Regions from separate parts of the Halobacillus sp. ABR2_026 genome, predicted to be linked through region 1. Evidence: predicted binding sites of a transcription regulator. Region 1 holds the regulator's gene; the other holds the start of a gene.
What was found. Region 1 encodes NrdR, which represses ribonucleotide reductase genes. Its sites were predicted from a motif close to AACACNATATATNGTGTT; they were not measured.

Region 2: the regulator NrdR is predicted to act here: its motif matches at 3,864-3,881, upstream of ACXADE_RS12885 (vitamin B12-dependent ribonucleotide reductase).

Annotation. Positions count from the first base shown of each region.
Region 1 covers NZ_JBSWTM010000001.1:2,745,037-2,752,643, forward strand. The annotation lists gene dnaI (primosomal protein DnaI) at 1-348, opposite strand, end outside; gene ACXADE_RS14295 (replication initiation and membrane attachment family protein) at 362-1,720, opposite strand; gene nrdR (transcriptional regulator NrdR) at 1,817-2,281, opposite strand; gene ACXADE_RS14305 (cytosolic protein) at 2,313-2,693, opposite strand; gene speD (adenosylmethionine decarboxylase) at 2,914-3,291, opposite strand; gene ACXADE_RS14315 (glyceraldehyde-3-phosphate dehydrogenase) at 3,523-4,557, opposite strand; gene coaE (dephospho-CoA kinase) at 4,690-5,289, opposite strand; gene ytaF (sporulation membrane protein YtaF) at 5,302-5,904, opposite strand; gene mutM (DNA-formamidopyrimidine glycosylase) at 5,952-6,791, opposite strand; gene polA (DNA polymerase I) at 6,807-7,607, opposite strand, start outside.
Region 2 covers NZ_JBSWTM010000001.1:2,469,951-2,477,557, reverse strand. The annotation lists gene gcvT (glycine cleavage system aminomethyltransferase GcvT) at 1-270, shown strand, start outside; gene gcvPA (aminomethyl-transferring glycine dehydrogenase subunit GcvPA) at 289-1,638, shown strand; gene gcvPB (aminomethyl-transferring glycine dehydrogenase subunit GcvPB) at 1,631-3,094, shown strand; gene ACXADE_RS12890 (rhodanese-like domain-containing protein) at 3,237-3,617, opposite strand; gene ACXADE_RS12885 (vitamin B12-dependent ribonucleotide reductase) at 3,988-6,561, shown strand; gene mntR (transcriptional regulator MntR) at 6,758-7,189, shown strand; gene ACXADE_RS12875 (patatin-like phospholipase family protein) at 7,314-7,607, shown strand, end outside.

The sequences.
Region 1 (7,607 bases):
TAAGGATTTTTGTTCTTCATGATGCTCGTGTTTTCGTTGACGTCGGCACTTATCATAAATCAACTTCACCTCAGAGCCCTCTACTTCCATTCGAGGGACATACCCCGGAAGAATATTGATGCACTCTTCACGTGTGGGACACTTTTCACAGTTTTTTGATTGCGTTCTGTATTCATAAAGCTTAATGAGCTGTTTCTCTATAGACTCTTCTGTTAATTCCTCATGTTCTTCCATCAACTTTCTTACTTCCGAAGAATCCATAACTTCAGCCTTCATGTGATTCATCCGCTTTTGGAACTGTTCATTGTTTCGCATCCATTTTTTCAATGATTGTTGAATGGGTTCCATACGTTACCCCCCTTTAATTTCCTTTGTTCGTCAGCCGCTTGATTCTTGCCTCTATATCTTCCGTATTGACCGGATTCTGTTCCTGTTTTTCATGTTGAGCTGCTTCCTGCTGCTTAAACCACGCGGGAATGACTTCCTCTTTTTGACCTTTACGCCTCTGGGACTTCTGCTTTCCCCACTGCTGGTATTTTTGGTGCTCGGCTTTGGCAAGGTTCATGGCTTGTCGGACAGTCGTTACATTCTTCCTTGTCCAATGACTCGCAATCTTTTCAAGATAAGGTTTGGATAACTTCATATCTGTTTTGAGCAGGACGTAATGGACAAGGACATTCATAACTCCAGGCTCTAACCCTTGTTCCGTCATCACATCACGGATCATTTTCAAATCCTGCTCGGAAGCGCGGTTCCCATGGGAGACGTCCTCAAGGAGCTCTCTTGGCGATATTTCCTCTAGCATTTGTATAAATTGATCTTCTTTCGTCCCATTCAGAGAAGTATTCTCCGCTTTAATTTTCTCTCTTCGATCGAGCGCCGTATCTTTCGGTCTTTCATTCTTTTGTTCTTTCATAAAGTCATGACACGCCGCTTTGAATTCTTCTTCCACCAATTGATGATTTTCATCAATGGCCCATGTGACAGCCTTTTCTAATTCAATGTTTGACAAATCATACAATGTCGCTAATTGCACAATCAGCTTCTTATTTCGTCCGGTCAAGATTTGTTCAGTAGGATACATCCGCTTCTTCAGTGCGTGATTCAACCATTGAAAGTCCACACGATCCATGGAAGCGATTGGTCCCCTATTTTCTTGTTGAAGCTTCTTCTCTTTAGCAATGGACTCCGTTTCTCTTTGGACCGTTTCAATCATTTTATTATGGAAAACCTCATCAAAAGTGGCTGTCACTTCATTAAAGCCTTCAAATGAGGTTTTGGAAGACAACAGTCTTCCTTTTAAACGCTCATATTTTTCCTTTCCAAGTTCATAATGGAGAAGCAATGAAAGCATATCATCAAGGAAAAATTCTTCAGGTGCAAATGGTGGATGAACAGAGTATAAATAAATAGCCTGCTTTTCTTCGTCTTGCGAACGGAAAGTCCGGAGAAGCCCAATCGCCTCCAGCTTTCCTCTTGCTTCATATATTTTATCCAAAGGAGCGGAAAGGTAAGACATCAATGTATGGTGGGACTGGATTTCTCCGCCTTCTAACATATCCGATTCAGAAATGAGGACGTGATAAAGCGAGATGGCAAGCCTACCTACGATCGGTTGATATAAATGTGATAACGAGCGATGAAAACTTCGTGGAAGTTCTCCGTTCCGGATGATCTTAAATCCATCCACCGGAAGCAGTTTCCCAACAGAGTAGTTCACAGCCTCCCCCTCCTTCAATCTTTTTATCATTTGTGAGCCCAAACAGGCTTCACTTTAATGGATCTTCTCAGAAAAAGAAAATGAGCCGGTTCAGGCTCATTCATTGTCATCATGTTTAATTAACTCTTTCAATTCATCGATGAAAACATTGATGTCCTTGAACTGTCGATATACAGATGCAAACCGCACATAGGCAACTTCATCAATCGAAGAAAGTCGTTCCATTACCATTTCCCCGATATCTTCACTCAAGACTTCTGAGACACCTCGGTTTCTTAATTCCTTCTCGATATCCATGGTCACTGCTTCAAGCTCTTCCACGGCTACCGGTCTCTTCTCACAAGCTCTGATCAGCCCGCGCATCAATTTTTCACGACTGAATTCTTCCCTTGTGCCTTCTTTTTTTACAACGATCAGAGGAACTTCTTCAATCCGTTCAAAAGTAGTGAATCTGAATTGGCATTGTTCACATTCCCTGCGTCTTCTGATCGCCTGTCCCTCTTCAATGGGTCTTGAATCAAGGACTTTTGTACTTTTATAGTGGCAATTCGGGCACTTCACGTATGATCAACTCCACATCATCTTCTTTTCCTCAATTTCCAGAAGGGTCCATTTTAGTGAACTGACGATCCAATTTATCATAAAGCTGAACGATCAAGTTTCGGCTGTAACCAAAATCAACCGGTCCTCCTGAGTCTGTAGTGACGGAGAAATCGACAGCTGTTTGAAAAGGGCGCACCATAATGATTGTCGCGACTATAAAGGCACGTCTATTCCCTTTATATTTGACAGTCAGCTCTCCTCGTTCTTTAGAACTTGCCACTATTTCAGAAGGCGAGGAAAACAGTGCTTCCACTGCACGGAAGAGATCGTCATGCTTTCCCTTATAATAGTGTGTGACAAGCGCAGAATCCTTATGCTCTTCACTAGTTTCAGAATGATTACTAAAATACCTGGAAATAAATGCTTTCACTACCCTATCTCCTTCAGATCCATTCGACATAATCTCCCTTTATTTTAACATGACTTTTTAAAATAAGAAATGATTATCAAATCAAGGTTCCATCCCCTAGACCAAAAGAACGTTCTTTTATAACAATCCAAAAGCATGATATCAAGACCTTTCACTCAGGGCTGAATATGACCGACCAAAAAATAAGCCACGCAGGCGGTTCCTGCGTGGCTCATTTGCATTATAAAGCGCGGGATTGCTGGACTTCTACCGGTCCCATTCCTCGCGGCACTTCGACTGTTTCGTTTCTACCTGCTTCAAGTGCATCTACGATGTACTGAGCAGCAACATTGGGATCAATACGATCACCACATGTATAAACATCAATACTTGCATAACCATGTTCTGGGAAACTATGAATCGTCAAATGTGACTCTGATATAATGACGACTCCACTGACTCCATGAGGAGCGAACTTATGAAAGGCAACTTCCCGCACCTCAGCTCCAGCTCTCAGAGCAGCATCTACAAAAACTTGTTCTATATACGACATATCGTTCAGCTTTTCTTCATTACAATTCCATAGTTCAGAAATTACGTGTCTTCCCATTGTATCCATATAAGGATCCCCCTTTGTACATTCACTCTACTACCTCTGAAATAACAGCCATGAACTACCACGGGGGAAAGTTAGTCCTGAGAGGTCCTAACCCTTTGAGTAGACATGAATGGGTATGAAATTCAGAAGTTCAAGAGAAAGTATATATGGTTTACCCATGATTTGCAAGAAATATTTTACTGCCGCTCCTCGCAATCATTCTATGGGCATAGATACAACAGGCTCAAACGACTAAGAAACACGTGCTTCTTTCTCTTGTTTCATCAAATTGCCAACATGTTTCGCCAGGTCAACCACTCGGCAGGAATACCCCCATTCATTATCATACCAGGCAAGAACTTTCACTTTATGATCGTCGATAACTTGAGTGGATAAGGCATCTATAATTGCAGATGAGGATGATGTCGTGTAATCAATGGAAACAAGTGGTTCATCACTATACTCCAAAATCCCCTTCATTCTACCATTCGCAAGCTTTGCAAACGTCTCATTCACCTCTTCGGCAGTTACTTTCTTCTTCAAATCGACGACCAAATCAACGAGTGATACATTAGGTGTAGGTACACGTAATGCCATCCCATTGAGTTTTCCCTGAAGCGATGGAATTACTTCCCCTAGAGCTTTTGCGGCTCCCGTGGATGTCGGGATGATGGACTGAGTACAGCCACGTGCCCTTCTCAAATCTTTATGTGGATTATCGAGGTTTTTCTGGTCATTGGTAAATGAATGAACGGTTGTCATTAAACCGTTTTCAATTCCGAATTCATCTTCCAGCACTTTTACTACAGGGGCCAGGCAGTTGGTCGTGCAGGATGCATTAGAGATGACGTCATGGCTTCCCGGCATATATGTTTCTTCGTTTACGCCCATAACGATTGTCGCATCCACCTGCTTTCCAGGGGCGGTAATGATGACTTTTTTTGCACCCGACTCTAAATGAAGCCCCGCTTCTTCTTTGGTTTTGAATTTCCCTGTTGCTTCAATCACAATGTCGATATCCAACTGATTCCAAGGCAATTCCAATGGGTCCCTTGTAGAGCAAAGTTTGACTTTACGCCCATTGACATGTAAGTCCCCGCCTACAACCTTGATCTCTCCTTCAAAACGACCATGGACACTGTCATATTTAAGCATGTGAGCAATGGTTTCAGCTGGATAGCTCGCATTAACGGCAACCAATTCCATTGATTCATCCGCCACAGCCTTTCTGAATACCATGCGACCAATTCTTCCCAAACCATTAATTGCAATCTTTGTTTTCCCCATGCTGTTCCAGCCCCCTATATATGATATACTTTTAAGCTTTAATTCGTAAATTAGTATAACATATTGCAACCGCTTTTACATACAGAATGATAACTTTCAACAAAAAAATAACACGTCTACCCAGACGTGTTATTATACGATCTTCCAAACTAGAAGTATGTCTTTTAATTGTTGAAAGCTTTCCTCAATGCTTCCACTGTTATCTATGACCGCATCGGCCTTTTCCGCTTTTTTGCGAACGGGCATCTGCGACTGGATGCGTTCTTCCGCATCTTCTCTGGACGACTGGTCCCGATCCATCAAACGTTTAAGTTGAGTTTCCTCATTTACATATACAACAATGATTTTTTCTACATAATCTGTTAGACGACTTTCAAATAGTAAAGGAATATCCAGGACGACTGCCTGATTCTGTGCCTGCTTGTATATCTCCCGTTGGAGTATCATCTCTTCTCGAACCCTAGGGTGGACGATACTATTCAACTGTTCCCGTTTTTTCTCGTTTGAAAAAACGATTTTCCCGAGTTTTTTCCGATCCAGTTCATTTTTTTCATCAAGGATCTGTTCCCCGAACGTACTTATAATGTCATTGTAAGCTGGTTCCCCGGGTTCAACAACATCCCTGGAAATCTGGTCGGCATCAACAACAGGGATTCCCATGTCCCTAAACATGTTCGCAACTGTACTTTTGCCACTGGCAATACTTCCAGTCAATCCTATGACCAACGTCATCCTGACACCTCCTTAAGATAATTTAATCAAACCGATAATAATGAGCAGTACTCCGGGTAATATAGAAAGACTTTCCGCTTTGTCACTCAGCTTCGAACCACTCAATATGCCGCAGCCGAGCATGCAGAAAGTAGCTAAAGTGATCATAATCGCTGTAAATAATACAGGGATTCCCATTAACGCTCCACTGATTCCCGCTCCAATTGTATCCAGCGATAAGGCAGCTCCGAGAAGCCAGACTTCCTTCCCCTGGATCCCGCCTGAATGGTCCACATCAGCTGCAATGGGGTCATTCAAAACTTTCGTCGGGTTCAACCATGGTTCTTTTTTCTCTTCCCGCTCTTTTTCTTTTTTAAAAAACTGCCATAAAAAAAAGATTCCAATTCCTATCAACGCCAGTGCCCCTACACGCTCTGCAGCTTCAGGTGCAACTACCGCCGCCAATAAATGACCAAAATAGGAAGACAACAGGAACATCGCTCCTGAAACACAGGCGATAAGAAAGACACCCCTTACCGTCAGCCCAACCTTTTTCAACCCTAATACGCAGCCGATTCCAAAACTGTCGATACTAACTGCGGTTACGAACAAAAATATGAACATGCCAATTCCCATTCATCCCACACCTTCATTCCTTAAGCTGTGGGATAGTATATGGGTGCTTAGCTGTTAATGTGTAACGGCTGGCATGTAGGACAAATATGAGTCCCTCTGCCACTCACCTTCATTTTTTGGATAGGAGTACCGCATTGGACACAATCGGTATCCTGTTTCCCGTATACACGAAGCTTCTGCTGAAACATCCCGATCTCTCCTTGACTGTTCAAATAAGAACGGATGGTCGTTCCGCCTTGGTCGATCGCTTCCAGAATGACGGAAATGCTGGCTTCCCGTAATTGTTCAACTTCCGTTCTAGTTAACGTATGAGCGATCCGTTCTGGGTGGACCCCTGCCCTGAAGAGTGCTTCATCCACATAGATATTTCCGAGCCCCGCCACAACCGATTGGTCAAGCAGAACCGCCTTTACATTCCGGGAAGTCTTTTTAATCCTTTGATAGAAATAATCGACAGTAAAAGCTTCATTGAAGGGATCAGGTCCTAACTGGATCAGAGGTTTATTTTCAAGTTCTCCTCCTTTAGGAAATGCATGCATCGTTCCGAATTTGCGTACATCGTTGTATCGAAGTTCGGTCCCGTCAGTAAAATGGAAGATCACATGCGTATGTTTGGGTGTTTCAAGTGTTCCATCATAAACCCCAAATTTCCCTTCCATGCGCAGATGGGAGACGATCGCAACGTCATCCAGGTGGAAAATTAAAAACTTCCCTTTCCTGTCGATATCCTGAATGGTCTGCCCTATCAATAACTGTTCAAATTCCTTAGGGTCCTGCGGGCGTTTAATGATATTTCCCCAAAATACAGATACCTTCTCAATCTCTTTCCCAACAGCAAGGTGTTTGAGGGTTTTTCTGACTGTTTCTACTTCAGGTAATTCCGGCATAATTTCATTCTCCTCTTACTTCGCATCATACCATGTGTCTCCGTAGGAAGAATCCACTTTAAGAGGGACATCCAGATTCACTGTGTTTTCCATAACGGAAGATACGATTTCTTCAAGTTGTTTCACTTCTTCTTTTGGTGCCTCTATGATCAATTCATCGTGAACCTGCAGTAAGACTTTGGCCTGCATGTTCTCTTCTTTAAGTTTGGCGTCAAGGTCGATCATCGCTTTTTTAATAATATCCGCCGCACTTCCCTGGATCGGAGTATTCATGGCAGTCCGTTCAGCAAAACCGCGTTTATTGAAGTTACGGCTTGTAATATCAGGGAGGTACCTTCTTCGGTTCATGAATGTAGAGACGTAACCTCTTTCTTTTGCCTCTCTTACGGTTTCATCCATATAGGATTTGACGCCAGGATAGCTCTCAAAATATTTATCAATAAATTGCTGAGCCTCTTTTCTCGTGATTCCGAGACTCTGAGACAATCCATAATCACTGATTCCATAGACAATGCCAAAGTTTACAGCTTTTGCTTGTCGTCTCATTTCCCCTGTTACGTCATCCCTGGAAACACCAAAGACTTCACTGGCTGTTTGAGTGTGAATGTCCTCATCTGCTTTAAATGCCTGCATAAGTTTCTCATCCTGAGCAATATGAGCAAGAACACGAAGTTCAATTTGTGAATAATCGCTTGCGAACATTATCCAATCCTCTTGCGAAGGAATGAACGCCTGGCGGATTTTCCGGCCTTCTTCTAAACGTATAGGAATATTTTGTAAATTAGGATCCGTTGAACTTAATCGGCCTGTCTGTGT
Region 2 (7,607 bases), 280 kb from region 1:
AAAAAGCAAAAAGAAGAGGGGCCGAGCCGGAAACTTGTCGGAATTGAAATGATCGATAAAGGAATCCCTCGTACACATTACGACATTCTGAACGGGGAGGAAGTCATCGGATTTGTAACGACAGGGACACAATCTCCGACTCTAGGAAAGAATGTTGGGCTTGCTTTGATTAATACCGACTACACGTCTGAAGGGACAGAAGTGACGGTCCAAGTGCGTAAAAGGAAATTGAAAGCCAAAGTTGTGAAAACACCTTTTTATAAAAGATAATCCAAGGGGGATGAAAGCATGGAGTTTCGTTATTTACCCATGACTGAAACAGATAAAACAGAAATGCTTGAAAGAATCGGTGTTCAGCATTCGGATGAGCTTTTCTCTGATATACCTGAAACTATTCGCTTCCAAGGCAAATTGGATATTCAAGAACCAAGAAACGAATATCAATTGATGAAAGAATTGACTGAACTATCCGAGAAAAATGTGAACGCTAAATCTCACACTTCTTTCTTAGGGGCTGGAGTATATGATCATTACATTCCTTCGATTGTAGATCACGTCATTTCCAGGTCGGAATTTTACACAGCGTATACACCATACCAACCAGAAATCTCACAAGGGGAGCTCCAGGCTATTTTTGAATTTCAAACCATGATTTGTGAATTGACGGGTATGGATGTAGCGAACTCTTCCATGTATGACGGTGGGACGGCTTTGGCTGAGGCCGTTAACTTATCTGCAGGTCAAACGAAGAAAAAGAAAGTACTTGTTTCCAAAGCCATTCACCCGGAATCCTTAGCTGTTATTCATTCGTATGTCAAAGGTCCTGGTGTGGAAGTTGTAGAAATTGATCATAAAGATGGGCGGACGGATCTCGACCAGTTGAGAAAAGAAATGGATGAAGATACAGCAAGTGTGGTCGTGCAATATCCGAATTTCTTCGGTCAAATTGAACCTTTGGAAGAGGTTAGATCTATCGTCGATTCCCAGAAGAAAACGATGATGATTACTTCGAGTAACCCGCTGGCCCTCGGTTATTTAACGCCTCCAGGTGAGTTTGGATCTGACATTGTGGTCGGGGATGCTCAAGTTTTTGGTATTCCTGCACAATATGGCGGTCCGCATTGTGGGTATTTTGCAACAACTAAAAAATTGATGAGAAAAGTTCCCGGCAGACTTGTGGGACAGACGGTGGATGAAGAAGGGCGGCGGGGATTCGTCTTAACCCTTCAGGCGAGAGAGCAGCATATCAGGAGGGACAAAGCCACTTCGAATATATGTTCCAATCAGGCACTGAATGCTCTTGCTTCATCCGTAGCAATGTCTTCATTAGGAAAAGAAGGACTCAAGAAAATGTCCTGGATGAACATTCAAAAAACGGCTTATATGAAAAAACAATGTCAGGAAAAAGGACTCGAAATTGAATTTGATGGAGCATTTTTCAATGAGATCGTCATCAAGTTGAAAACAGATGTAAAACAGTTGAACAGCAGTCTGCTCGAGCGGGGAATCATAGGCGGATATGACCTTGGCGGAGTTGATGAAGCACTGACCAACTGTATGCTCGTTGCTGTAACTGAAATTCGAACAAAAGAAGAGATAGATAAGTTTGTGAAGGAAGTGGGGGATCTTCATGTCTAACCAGGATTTTCCTTTAATTTTTGAATTAAGTCAGGAAAGTCGTACTGGCTACAGCTTACCTGACTTCGACATACCGGAAACGAATATTGATGATATGATCGGACAGGCGTATGTTAGAAAAAGCGAACCGGACTTACCGGAAGTAAGTGAGCTGCAAATGATGCGTCACTATACAGCTTTATCGAAGCGTAACCATGGGGTTGATTCTGGTTTTTACCCTCTTGGGTCATGTACGATGAAGTACAATCCTAAAATGAATGAAGATGTCGCAAGGCTGACAGGATTCAGTCACATTCACCCATACCAGCCAGAGGAAAATGTCCAGGGCGCTCTTCAGTTGATGTATGACCTTCAGGAAACGTTGGCTGCCATAACGGGAATGGATACAGTAACGCTTCAGCCAGCTGCCGGTGCCCACGGGGAATGGACAGGCTTGATGATGATCAAAGCCTATCATGAAGCCAGAGGAGAAACCAACCGAACGAAAGTCATCGTTCCGGATTCAGCGCACGGGACGAATCCGGCATCAGCGACAGTGGCAGGATTTGATGCTGTGACCGTTAAGTCTGATGAACGCGGGCTTGTCGATCTTGAGGATCTGAAACGGGTAGTGGATGAGCAGACAGCTGCCCTTATGCTTACAAATCCGAATACCCTAGGTCTTTTTGAAGAAGATATTGAAGAGATGGCGGCGATCGTCCACGAGGCTGGTGGTAAGCTCTATTATGATGGTGCGAACCTAAATGCCATATTGGGGTATGCTCGTCCTGGAGACATGGGGTTTGACGTCGTCCACCTTAACCTTCATAAAACGTTCACCGGACCCCATGGAGGGGGAGGACCTGGATCTGGGCCTGTCGGAGTAACTGAGGAATTCGCAGCTTATCTGCCGGCCCCGATTTTGACCAGGAAAGAGGGTCAGTATGTGTTTGACAATGACCGACCGAAATCCATCGGTAGAGTGAAACCTTACTACGGAAACTTCGGAATTAATGTCCGGGCGTACACCTATATTCGTACAATGGGCGCTGAAGGCTTGAAGAAAGTAAGTGAATATGCGGTCATTAATGCAAATTATATGATGCGCCGACTTCAAGAAGCGTTCGACCTTCCCTTTGACAGACACTGTAAACATGAATTTATTTTGTCAGGGAAACGTCAGAAAAAACTTGGTGTACGGACATTGGATATGGCGAAACGTCTACTAGACTTCGGTTATCACCCACCAACCATTTACTTCCCGATTAATGTGGAGGAAGCAATGATGATTGAGCCGACAGAAACAGAATCAAAAGAAACGTTGGACGGTTTCATTGATCGTATGATCCAAATCGCTCATGAAGCTGAGAGTGATCCTGAGAAAGTTCAAAATGCTCCTCATACGACGATTGTAAGTCGTATGGATGAGACCCTTGCGGCGCGGAAACCTGTACTAAGATACCAGAAAGAACAGTAACCTAAACCCGGAACCCATCTACCTATGGATTCCGGGTTTCCTTTTTCTTCTCCTTACAGAAGCGTAGAACGTTTTTTATCGTAACCGCTGGACAGATCTTATTGCACAAAAAAACCCGGTTCTCAGAGAACCGGGAGGATGCTTACTTTTTAGATTTAATTTTACCTGTCCATTTTTTAAATCCGCCTTCAAGCATATTCAAATCTTTATATCCTTGCTTATGAAGCATCATAGCTGCACGAGCGGAACGGGCGCCGCTTTGACAATATAAATAAACCGGCTTGTCTTTACGGATTTCAACCAGGCGGTTTTTCATCTGGGACAACGGAATGTTCCGGGCACCAAGGATATGGCCGCCGTCAAATTCCTTTGGTTCACGTACGTCGATCAGCTGTGCTTTTCTGTACCCTTCACGGAATTTGTCTTCAGATAATGTGGTCATGACTTTTCTTGCTTTAAAGAATCTATACAACCCGAAAGCGATCAACAATACAATCGCTCCGATCAAGATCCATAAATCCATCTTTCCATCCCCCTCAATTCTCTATTCCTCTATCTATTATAGGAGGGAATGCGGAGTATTTCAAAAAAATTTTTTTGAATGATGAAGCAAAAGTCGAATTTGTCGAAGTTTTGCGATGTAAGAAAGATGCAAATGATGAAATATATCAAAGAAACAATCATGTATGCGTTTTTCTTTTATTCTCTAGGTCATACGTTTATTCTCTTAGGATTTTTGGATTGACAAGTTTCTACATATTCGTTCAATAGCACAATATATGGTGACTGAAAATTATCACAACACAATATATTGATTATCTTTTCGTAAATGTGGTATGTTACTTATATCAAAACAAAATGCTTAGTATTCAGCTTAAAGGGAGAGATGCAAAATGCAGACCACCACCTCCACAGACGTACACATGAAAATCGATGTGGAACGCCTAAATGCAGACATTAGACAGTTCCCTCAGGTTCATGAAGTTACGGAATCGATGTCGATCACACACAAAGGTGTTTCAAGACTTGTCATGTTGGACAGGTATGCGTTTAAAGATACAGAGAAAATAACGCTTGCAGAAGGAGATTTTGTGGTCCTCACAGTCAAGGATGATCCTAAATTTCCTGCCAGGGGTTTCGGTTTCATTCATTCGGTGGACTGGCAGACTCACGAAGCTATTGTAAAGGTCGAAGAAGAGTTCGTTCATGTGCTGGAGCATGAGGAAGAACGTGAAACAGGTCTGATTAAACGTAATCTGGACACGATTGATAAACCTCTTGAAGTTTTTTACGAACAGATTGCTCTACGAAATGCTACGGGTCTTTCAGAAGTCGAGACAGATCCAAAAAAGAAGGAGCAGAGCTTTACCGATTTTTATGAAGAACTATCGGATTTGAACTTTATCCCCGCAGGCCGAGTATTATATGGCGCCGGTTCTCAAACGGACGTTACTTATTTTAATTGTTATGTGATGCCGTATATTCAGGATTCCAGGGAAGGAATCTCGGATCATCGGAAACAAGTGATGGAAATCATGTCCAGAGGTGGCGGCGTAGGAACGAACGGATCTACCCTGCGTCCTCGGAATACACTGGCTAGAGGTGTAAATGGGAAATCTTCAGGTTCGGTTTCCTGGCTTGATGATATCGCCAAACTCACTCATCTAGTAGAGCAGGGGGGCTCAAGACGCGGAGCGCAAATGATCATGTTGGCGGATTGGCACCCTGACATTCTTGAGTTCATTATTTCTAAAATGCAAAACCCTAGAATTCTACGTTTTCTCATCGAAAATACGGAGGATGAGACGATCAAACAACTGGCTAAGGATAAGTTGAAATTCACACCACTTACTGAAACGGAAAAGGATTTATATCAGAGTGTGGTTAATTACAAACATATTCAAGGTCAGGGGGGATTTACGGACCGAAGCATTCAGGAAGCGGAAGAGAAGCTTCATCTGGGTGGGAATTATACGGTTCATAATTCAGAGTTCCTTACGGGGGCCAATATATCTGTCTGTATTACCAAAGATTTCATGGAAGCTGTGGAGAATGATACAGAATATGAGCTGCGTTTTCCGGATGTAGAAAGTTATACGGCGGAGGAAATGGAAATATACAATGAACAATGGCATCAGAGCGGCGATGTACGTGAATGGCAGGACCGTGGCTTTGGTGTCCGGACTTATCGGAAGGTTAAAGCGAACGAGCTTTGGAATTTGATCAATATTTGCGCGACCTATTCAGCAGAGCCGGGGATCTTCTTTATTGATAATGCCAATGAGAAGACAAATGCTACAGCCTATGGTCAAAAAGTAGTGGCAACCAACCCTTGTGGGGAGCAACCGCTTGCGCCATACTCTGTTTGTAATCTTGCTGCTGTCAACTTGGCAAATGTAGCAGATCGTGAAAGGAAGCAGGTTGATTTCGATCAGCTTAAGAAAACGGTACGTCGGGGTGTGCGGATGCAGGACAATGTAATTGATGCGACTCCGTACTTCCTGGAAGAAAACAAAGTTCAGGCTCTGGGAGAGCGCAGGGTTGGACTTGGAGTCATGGGATTACATGACTTGTTGATCTATTGTGAAACGACTTACGGTTCTGAAGAAGGAAACCGTATGGTCGATGAAGTTTTTGAGACGATTGCTACAACCGCTTATCGTGAATCCATTGAATTGGCCAAAGAAAAAGGAAGCTTCCCTTTCTTGATCGGCGAAACGGATGCGGAAACGATGGAACTGCGTAAACGGTTCATTCAAACCGGATACATGAAAGAAATGCCGGAAGATGTTCGTCAGGGCGTGCTGGAGTATGGGATAAGGAACTCTCACCTTCTTACCGTTGCACCGACAGGAAGTACAGGTACGATGGTAGGAGTCAGTACAGGACTTGAGCCATACTTTTCTTTCTCTTACTATCGTAGCGGTCGTTTAGGTAAATTTATTGAGGTGAAAGCCGATATCCTTCAGGAATACTTGGATGCCCATCCAGATCAGGACCCCAATGAACTGCCGGAGTGGTTCATAACTGCAATGACGATGAGTCCTGAAGCCCATGCCGATACACAATGCATTATTCAACGCTGGGTAGACAGCAGTATCTCTAAAACCGTCAACGCCCCGAAAGGATATACGGTTGAAGAAGTGGAAAGAGTCTATCAACGTCTGTATCGCGGTGGAGCTAAAGGCGGTACCGTCTATGTAGATGGAAGCAGAGATAGTCAAGTGTTGTCATTAAAAGCTGAAGAGAATGATTTTGATGGAGAACAAACAGAGTTGTTCGAAGCCGAAGAGCAAAAACCTCGTGTCGTCCTAATGGATACGATTCAGGAGTTGGATAAGACGAAAGTGACCATCGGTTCTGAAGTTGGAGATACGTGTCCGGTCTGCCGACAGGGTACAGTCGAAGACATTGGTGGATGTAATACTTGTACGAATTGTAATGCACAATTGAAGTGTGGTTTGTAAGAAAGCAACCGGCCGTCCAGCGGCCGGTTTGTTTTTTGATCGATCGAGCATACTTTATTGATGGGCACCATGTAAACAGAGCTCGCTTGTCACTGATAGGATTCTAGTGTATCATTTCATTGTAGTAACATAGGCTGTAAAACACTCGTCATAAAGGCTGTGGCGTATACATAAGACAGGGTATTGGGGGTTCAACATGCCGACACCTAGCATGGAAGACTATATTGAACAGATCTATATATTAATCGAAGATAAAGGATATGCACGTGTTTCTGATATTGCAGAAAATCTTCAGGTGCATCCGTCATCGGTAACGAAAATGGTTCAAAAACTTGATCGGGATCAATACTTGAACTATGAAAAGTATCGAGGATTGATATTGACAGCAAAAGGCAAGAAAGTAGGAAAACGTCTTGTTTATCGTCATGAACTGTTAGAGCAGTTTCTGGAGATCATCGGTGTCGATCAAGAGAACATATATGATGATGTCGAGGGTATTGAACATCATATGAGCTGGAATTCCATCGATCGAATCGGTGACCTTGTGCAATTCTTTGATGAGAATCCGGATCGTGTCAAAGCTTTGAGGGAAGTTCAGAAAAAGAATGAAGAGCAAAATGAAGAGTAAGACTCCCCGCGCATGGAATTCCATGCGTTTTTTTGTTGGGATAAGGAGAGAAAGTGGATTTGGCTGCTTGCGTTCTAATTTGTCATTCCCCCGTTTATAATGAATTAAAGCGGGGTGAAGCAGGATGAGAGTGGACGGTGTTTTTTCCGGAGGTGGTGTGAAAGCTCTTGCCTTCCTTGGTGCGCTCGAAGAATTGGAGGAAAAGGGATATGCTTTCAAACGCGTAGCCGGTACATCTGCTGGTGCGATCTTAGCGAGCCTAACAGCAGCTGGATTTACTGCTAAAGAACTTAAAGAAAAGCTTAGAAATCTATCGTTTCTCGGTTTGGTCGATGTCCCTTTGACAGATCGGGTGTTTCCATTTATGAAATGGCTGTTACTGTATTACAGGATGGGGCTTTATAAAGGGAATCAGTTG